3 regions of the Levilactobacillus sp. genome follow, and region 3 is predicted to be linked to each of the others. Evidence: predicted binding sites of a transcription regulator. Region 3 holds the regulator's gene; each other region holds the start of a gene.
What was found. Region 3 encodes LexA, which represses DNA repair genes until DNA is damaged. Its sites were predicted from a motif close to CNAACANNTGTTNG; they were not measured.
Positions count from the first base shown of each region.

Region 1 (2,274 bases), on a different contig from region 3:
TTGGGCCGAAAGCGGGGTAAACGCAAAAACAGACCAGACGGCAAATTCGTCTGGTCTGTTTTGTTATGGTGTTTTTGTTTTTGAGGAGGGCTTATCAGATGCACTGGCAGGATTAGGGCGCTGACGCCATAATCCTTTGTGGACCCATGATTAGCGGTGAGAAAAACCAGCCACAGTTAACAACGCAGCCATCCAACCACAGGTCACGCGGCCCTTAACTAGCGCTGCTGACAAGCATTATCGTAGCCGAGAGTTCGCTAGAGATGAGTTCAGCTGTGGGAGTTCCCTTAGCGGCGCGGTCCATGGCGCTTAGGGAACTGGCAAGTTGGAGACGCGCTCTATCGGCTCCAACTTGAGTGTCGAGACCGCCCTGTGGCTCGACGCGGCGCCCTCAGCGTTCCAACTCATCTCTAGCGAACGGTAAGGCGGACAGCAAAACGCAAACCCTCGTCAGCCAGCCCTCGGTCAAGCGTGCGCCTGATGGTAGGTGTCGACGAGTTGTTGGGCCATGGCGTCCAGCTGGTCGATGGCCGCTTGGTCGGGGGCTAGGTTGATCTTGACCGGTGCCGCACCCCGGGTCGCGCCCGTTTGCTGGAAGGTAGTTTCGAAATGATCGACGGTGGTGTTGTAGTATTCGCCGTAGAAGGTGTCGCCGGACCCGGCCACGCCATAGACTTTGCCGGTGAGATCTAAGTCTTGCAAGTCCTCGTAAAAGTCCATGCCTTCATCGGGCAGCGAGCCCTCGTCGTAGGTGTAGGCGCAGACCACGCAGATGTCGACGTTTTCGAATTCGGCGGCGTCGGTCTGTGAGATTTCCGTTTCCTTGACCTGACAACCGAGGTCCTCTAATTTTTCCGTGACAATGTCGGCCACGTCTTCATTGTTGCCGGTGATAGTGGCAAAGACTACTTGTGCTGATACCATTTCGTTTCACTCCTTAGGTTAAACCCGTGTTTGTCGTTAATTATAGCAGGTTGCCGTGGCGGTGACTAGGAACGGTTGGGGGAAATAACCGTGTACCGCGCGAAAAGATGATTGACTAACAAATCTGGCACTCTGCTTCCCACACCCCCAGGAGAACTGGTAAAATGGTGCCAGACAGTTAAGGATGACTGGTATTTTGAACAAAGGATGTGACAGTAATGGCCGTCATTACCATGATTGAGGCCCAGAAGAAAAATAGCGGCCGTTATAACGTATATGTTGACGGCGCTTACGCGTTTCCCGTCAGTGAGAGTGTGCTGATCGATTTTCGCCTGTACAAGGGCATGGAGGTCACCAAGACGCTGGAGAGCCAGCTGGTGGACGCAGACAACGTTGCCAAGGCGTACAACCGCGCGTTGGACTACCTGTCCAATCAGCTGCGGACCGAAAAGGAGATTCACGACAAACTGGTCGAGCTGGAAATCCCAGAAGAAACGATTGACCTGACGTTTCAGAAATTGCGGGAGCTCAACCTGGTGGACGATGCCCACTACGCCGCCAGCTACGTGCGGACGATGATGCACACGGGAGATAAGGGCCCGCGGGTAATTCGCCAGCATTTGCGCCAAAAGGGTGTGGGTGAAAAGCTGATCGACGACGCGCTGGTGTTGTACACGCCAGAAGAACGCCTGACCGTGGGGACGGCCGTGGCGGAGAAATTGGCGAAGCGCTACCACCGTCAAGCCTTTGGGACTCAGCAGCAGAAGATTCGTCAAGGCTTGATTTCACGTGGGTTTAACAACGACGAGGCCGGGCAGATGATCGCCACACTGGACTTGACCCCTGACCTTGACCAGCAACACGACTTATTGGTCAAGCAGGGCGAAAAGCTGTGGCGGCGGTACCGCGCCTTGAGTCCGTCAGAACGTAAATATAAGACCAAGCAGGCGTTGTATCGCAAGGGGTTTCAGCTCGACGATATTAGTCAGTGGCTGGCTGATTTAGGGGAATCGGCCGAATAGCAACGCAAAAGAGTAAGGGGGAGTTGTCATGCGGAAACGGACGTTGGGCATTCTGGTGTCGTTGGGGATGGTCCTGGGTATTGGGGGCGGCTTGGCTTGGTGGTTTAACGGGCAAACGCAGAGTCATGCGGAACCGGCCGCCACAAGCAGTTCGGTGGTGAAACCGAAGCCTAAACCCAAGCCCAAGGCCAAGAAGCCGGCCAAGAAAAAGACGGTCAAGCCCAAGGTGACCGCGGCGACGCGGCAGATCGACGCCATTTTACGCGCCAATCGCTTCGTAGGCACGGCGCTGGTGGTGCGTTCGGGCAAGACCATGTATGAGCAAGGC
Region 1 covers NZ_JALCJA010000004.1:378,212-380,485, forward strand. Annotated here, with positions in the region: gene LKH74_RS08710 (flavodoxin) at 466-924, opposite strand; gene recX (recombination regulator RecX) at 1,143-1,946, shown strand; gene LKH74_RS08720 (serine hydrolase domain-containing protein) at 1,975-2,274, shown strand, end outside.
Region 1: recX (recombination regulator RecX) is a predicted target of LexA. The motif match lies at 1,025-1,038, and genes of this name have one in related genera.

Region 2 (2,274 bases), 150 kb from region 3:
TGGCGCGCTTGAAACACTACTTTCGATAATATATATTATGTAAAGTAGAGAATGAAAAAGCTTTTAGTTGGGCAAGTGCCGGTTCCCTGCTTAATTACATTGACTCATCCAGTCATGTCATGATCGTTCAGTTCGTCAGCAAGTTCGTCTGCTAAAATGCCACGTCCGCTTTTGTGCTGAACTGTATTTAAAAAAATCAAAACGTGCTGTGCACCGTTGACAACTGACTGCTGGCTGACTAGCCGACTTCAGGCTGCTTATCAAATAACCGTTGTCGGGCGTCAACCAGCAACCATAACCCATTGCGCGTCAGTCTAAAAAAACGGCTATTTACGGGCGGATTCTACGGCCATTTCGCGATGACCTGATCAGCTAATTCCTGAACGTGTGCTCAGAATCAACGTCCTTTTTCCGGAAATTTGACGCTTGCTACAGCATGACTGTTGACTGATGGTTTAAGCGGAATTTTGCACTTGTTGGTCGTTGAATTGACCTAGATCTGAAATTCACGGTTGGTTGCGATTACTGGTAAACTGGCTATGATGCCGTCTCGACTACAACGCTGGCATGCTGCTGATCAGGATGTTTGCCGTATCAGCGGTTTAGCTACGAGTTTAATGACCGCCAATCGGTCCAATGCGTGTCAGCCGCCACGCTTGAATTTAGGCCGACTTGCTGCTGGATTAGCTTAGGCTAAAATGCGGTCAAACGCTGTCATGGCAACGTTTCGGCTGAACACTAATAGTCACTAAAGCTGGCATGTATCTGTACCAATGCGGCTCGCTTAAGTCGACATGCAACCGTACTTAAGCGCTATAAACTGCGGCGTGACGGCATTTCACCGTTACTTATTTAGGCCACTGACATGCTGAAAGCTAGTAACTGGTTAGCCGTCTCCAGGATCGTTAAACCCGTCTTGGACCGACTACTTTCATTAAAACAAATATTTTAAAGATAATAGTCGCAAAAAAATAGGCGGGGGACTTGCTAATTTTTACGTTCACCGGTATCATTAGAGACATGAGAACATACGTTTGGAGGCCACTTCTATGGAAAAGCAGCACTACTTAAAATTAATCGACGAAGAATTGGCCACAGCGCCTTGGTATGTGCAGGAATACTACCAGGCCAAGGCCACGATTCCCCTGTCGCCCGCGACCCTATACCAATACCTGACGGAGTTCCGGCGTTTCTTTAATTGGCTGATCAGCGAAGGTTTGACCCCTGCCACGCGCCCCGCCGACATTGACATTCAGGTCTTGGCAACGTTAAAGAAAGAAACGGTCGAGCTATACAAGTCCGCCCTGCTGAACCAGACCAAATTAACGGGCGCCCCTGGCAGTCGGACGCACCCTACCATCAATCGGTCGCTCAACGCCCTGTCCTCGCTGTTCAAGTACCTGACCGAAGACACCGAAGACGACAACGGCGAGGCCTACTTTGACCGCAACGTCATGCACAAGATTGCCCTGGTGCGCACCAGCGAGACCTACGCCACCCGGGCCGCCAACCTCAAGACTAAATTGATGCTGGGCAACACCGATCATGAATACCTGGCGTTTATTGATCAGAAATACGAATCCCTCTTGTCACCGGCCAAGAAACGCTACTTTCATCGCGACAAACGCCGGGACCTGGCCATCAACGCCTTACTGCTCGGCAGCGGGTTACGGGTCTCGGAAGCCGCCAATGCCGATTTGCGTCACCTGAATCTCAAGACCGGCACGATTGGCGTGATCCGTAAGGGCGGCCAGCGCGACACCGTGCCGATTGCGCCGTGGACGTTGCCATACATCCAGGACTACATCGACCACCGCGAGGCCACCTACCACGCCACCAACGCCGACCGTGCGCTCTTTCTCAGCAGTTATCGCGGCCAGGCCTCACGGATGCAGGCCAACTCGATGGAAAAGATGGTCGCTAAATACTCGGCGGCGTTCAAGGTCCGTATCACGCCCCACAAGCTCCGGCACACACTGGCCTCAAAACTCTACCTGGCTACTAAGAACGAGCAGCTGGTGGCCACGCAGCTGGGTCAAAACTCGACCAGCGCCACGGGGCTGTACACGCATATCATCGATGAGGAACAGCGCCACGGACTCGAAAAAATGTAGTTTCGACCATAAAAGATGTCGTATACTGGAGATATCAGCAAATCACCCATTAAAGGAGTTAACCACAGATGAATTATCGAAAATTTGGTAAAACCGGTTTTAATATCAGCGAAGTTTCTCTCGGCACCTGGCAACTCGGCGGCAAATGGGGCCTCCCTTT
Region 2 covers NZ_JALCJA010000001.1:229,722-231,995, reverse strand. Annotated here, with positions in the region: gene xerS (tyrosine recombinase XerS) at 1,050-2,114, shown strand; gene LKH74_RS01185 (aldo/keto reductase) at 2,183-2,274, shown strand, end outside.
Region 2: xerS (tyrosine recombinase XerS) is a predicted target of LexA. The motif match lies at 1,024-1,037, and genes of this name have one in related genera.

Region 3 (2,274 bases):
CAATGCCGTCAGCAAGAGGCCAATGACCCCGACCAGGTATCGCCGCCATTCCAATCGGAAATACCAAGATAGTTTGCGAAAAATACTCACGAACATCCCTCCTTAAAATTAGAATATGATTAAAATATAGCACAGACTTACTCATTTTACCGGAAAATCGTGAAATTACAACGAAAAAGACTCGCCCCAGGAAGAAACCTGGAAGCGAGCCTCAAATAAACCAACTTATTTTTTGTGTGCATTTTGTTGCATGGCGTTCATCATTTGATGAAGTTTCCGCTGTGAAGGCTTTTGGCCCATTTGCAACATCATTGCCCGTAATTGGTCTTCGTTGATTGGTGGATTGTCTTTCAGATAGTTTTCCATGTACTTCCGTGCGCCGAAAAAGCCACCTGCTGCACAGGCCAACCCCACGACGATCACGATTAAGATCCAGATCCAAGTTGCCAAGTCGTTTCCCCTCCTTTGATGAAGTCATTCATTTAACAATTCTACACAAACTTAACGCAAATTAAAAGAGCGAATCCCAAAAAGGACCCGCCAGTACGCCTTAATCGTCCCGTAAGCCTTTGTCGCGTTGAATCTGCCGGACCTTTTCCGGGGTGACTTCCTTACCATTTTTGTCGTAGACCTGCAACATCTCGACTTGGCTCTTGAAGCTCGCCCGGAAGAGCTTTAGGTATTGTTGCCGCAAGCCGGCACGTTCCGTCTTTTCCTCGGGCGTTAAGCCTTCCGCCTTATTTTTGTGTGCAAGTTCATTGATGCGCGTTAATAACGTGTCCATTGTTGGTTCTGCCATGAACAGTCCTCCTTGAGAAAAAATTTTGGGTTTAGTTATCGAAGTTTCCTTAAAAATTCAAGTCGACACCTATCATATCAGGGTTATTTTCAAATTTCAACCAATTTAACCGAACATCTGTTTGAAAACGTTCGGTACCTATGCTACAATTGCACTAAACAAAACTACGAATGACGAACGAGGTGGCAGAAAAAATGAGTAAGGCTTCTGAGAACAAACAAATCGCCGTTCTCCGCTTCATTTGGGAACGGGTCAACGAAAAAGGGTATCCCCCGACTGTCCGTGAAATCGGGGAAGCCGTGGCGCTTTCCTCAACTTCAACGGTCCACGGTCACATCGCCCGCCTGGAAAAGAAAGGCCTGCTGGTCAAGGACCCCACGAAACCCCGGGCGCTGGAAGTCACGCCGGCAGGACTGGAAGAACTGGGCGTCCACGAAGAACAGACCAAGATTCCCGTCTTGGGGACCGTCACGGCCGGCGAACCGATTCTCGCCGTTCAGGAAGCCACAGATTACTTCCCTGTGCCACCTGAATTCGAAAACGATGACGATCAACTCTTCATGCTCACGATTCGCGGCGAAAGTATGATCAATATCGGCATCTTAAATGGTGACCAAGTCATCGTCCGCCGGCAACAATCCGCCGATAACGGCGATGTCGTCATTGCCATGACCGAAGAAAACGAAGCGACCTGCAAACGGTTCTTCAAAGAAGCCGATCACTACCGGCTCCAACCAGAAAATGACACCATGGCGCCAATCATCTTGAATCACGTCAGCATCTTGGGTAAAGTCGTCGGCTTATTCCGCGACGATGTCCACTAGACTCTGCATACTTAAGTTAAAGCCAGCTCTCGATTTGAGGACTGGCTTTTTTAGTGACTGAAGATTGACTGGCAGCAATCGGCTAGAAAGATTGCCGTCATGCGATTTCGCGTTAAGACTAGTTGTTGACGACTGCAATAACCAAAACTGGCCACCTACCGTTCGCCAAAGGTGCTGACCACTAATAACCGACTAACCCCTTGTTAGCAGTTAGCTGCTCAATTATTTTCTTGTCAACACCGCGGGACTGATAGGCATTATCTCGCCGGAGACAGCCAGGGCCAGGGTGGAGCCAGCTGTGTCGACGGTGTTACCTGGCGTTGTTTGCCAGGTTACAGCGTGGGACGACTTGAAAGACTGGCCGGTTTTGCCAGGCTTTCAAGCGAACCGGAAGACCGTTCCTCAGGCTGGAGGTGTTCCCCAGAGCAGGCGGAACCCTGGCTGACGCAGGCACTGATTTAACCAATCCACCGATTGCTAGATGACTTCGCCGTGATAATGGCTTTCTGGCAAGGTTGAAAAGTCGTAAGCGGCCAAGGCTTCGGCTTCGCGTAAGTAGGCGTGGAGCCCCTCTGCCAACATCAGGTTTAAGATCGTATCCTTCTCGTGCAAGACCACGATTGGCTTCTTACTGTGAAAGGCGTACCCAAT
Region 3 covers NZ_JALCJA010000001.1:383,949-386,222, forward strand. Annotated here, with positions in the region: gene LKH74_RS01830 (ABC transporter ATP-binding protein) at 1-90, opposite strand, end outside; gene LKH74_RS01835 (YneF family protein) at 226-450, opposite strand; gene LKH74_RS01840 (DUF896 domain-containing protein) at 551-799, opposite strand; gene lexA (transcriptional repressor LexA) at 994-1,623, shown strand; gene LKH74_RS01850 (nucleoside 2-deoxyribosyltransferase) at 2,101-2,274, opposite strand, start outside.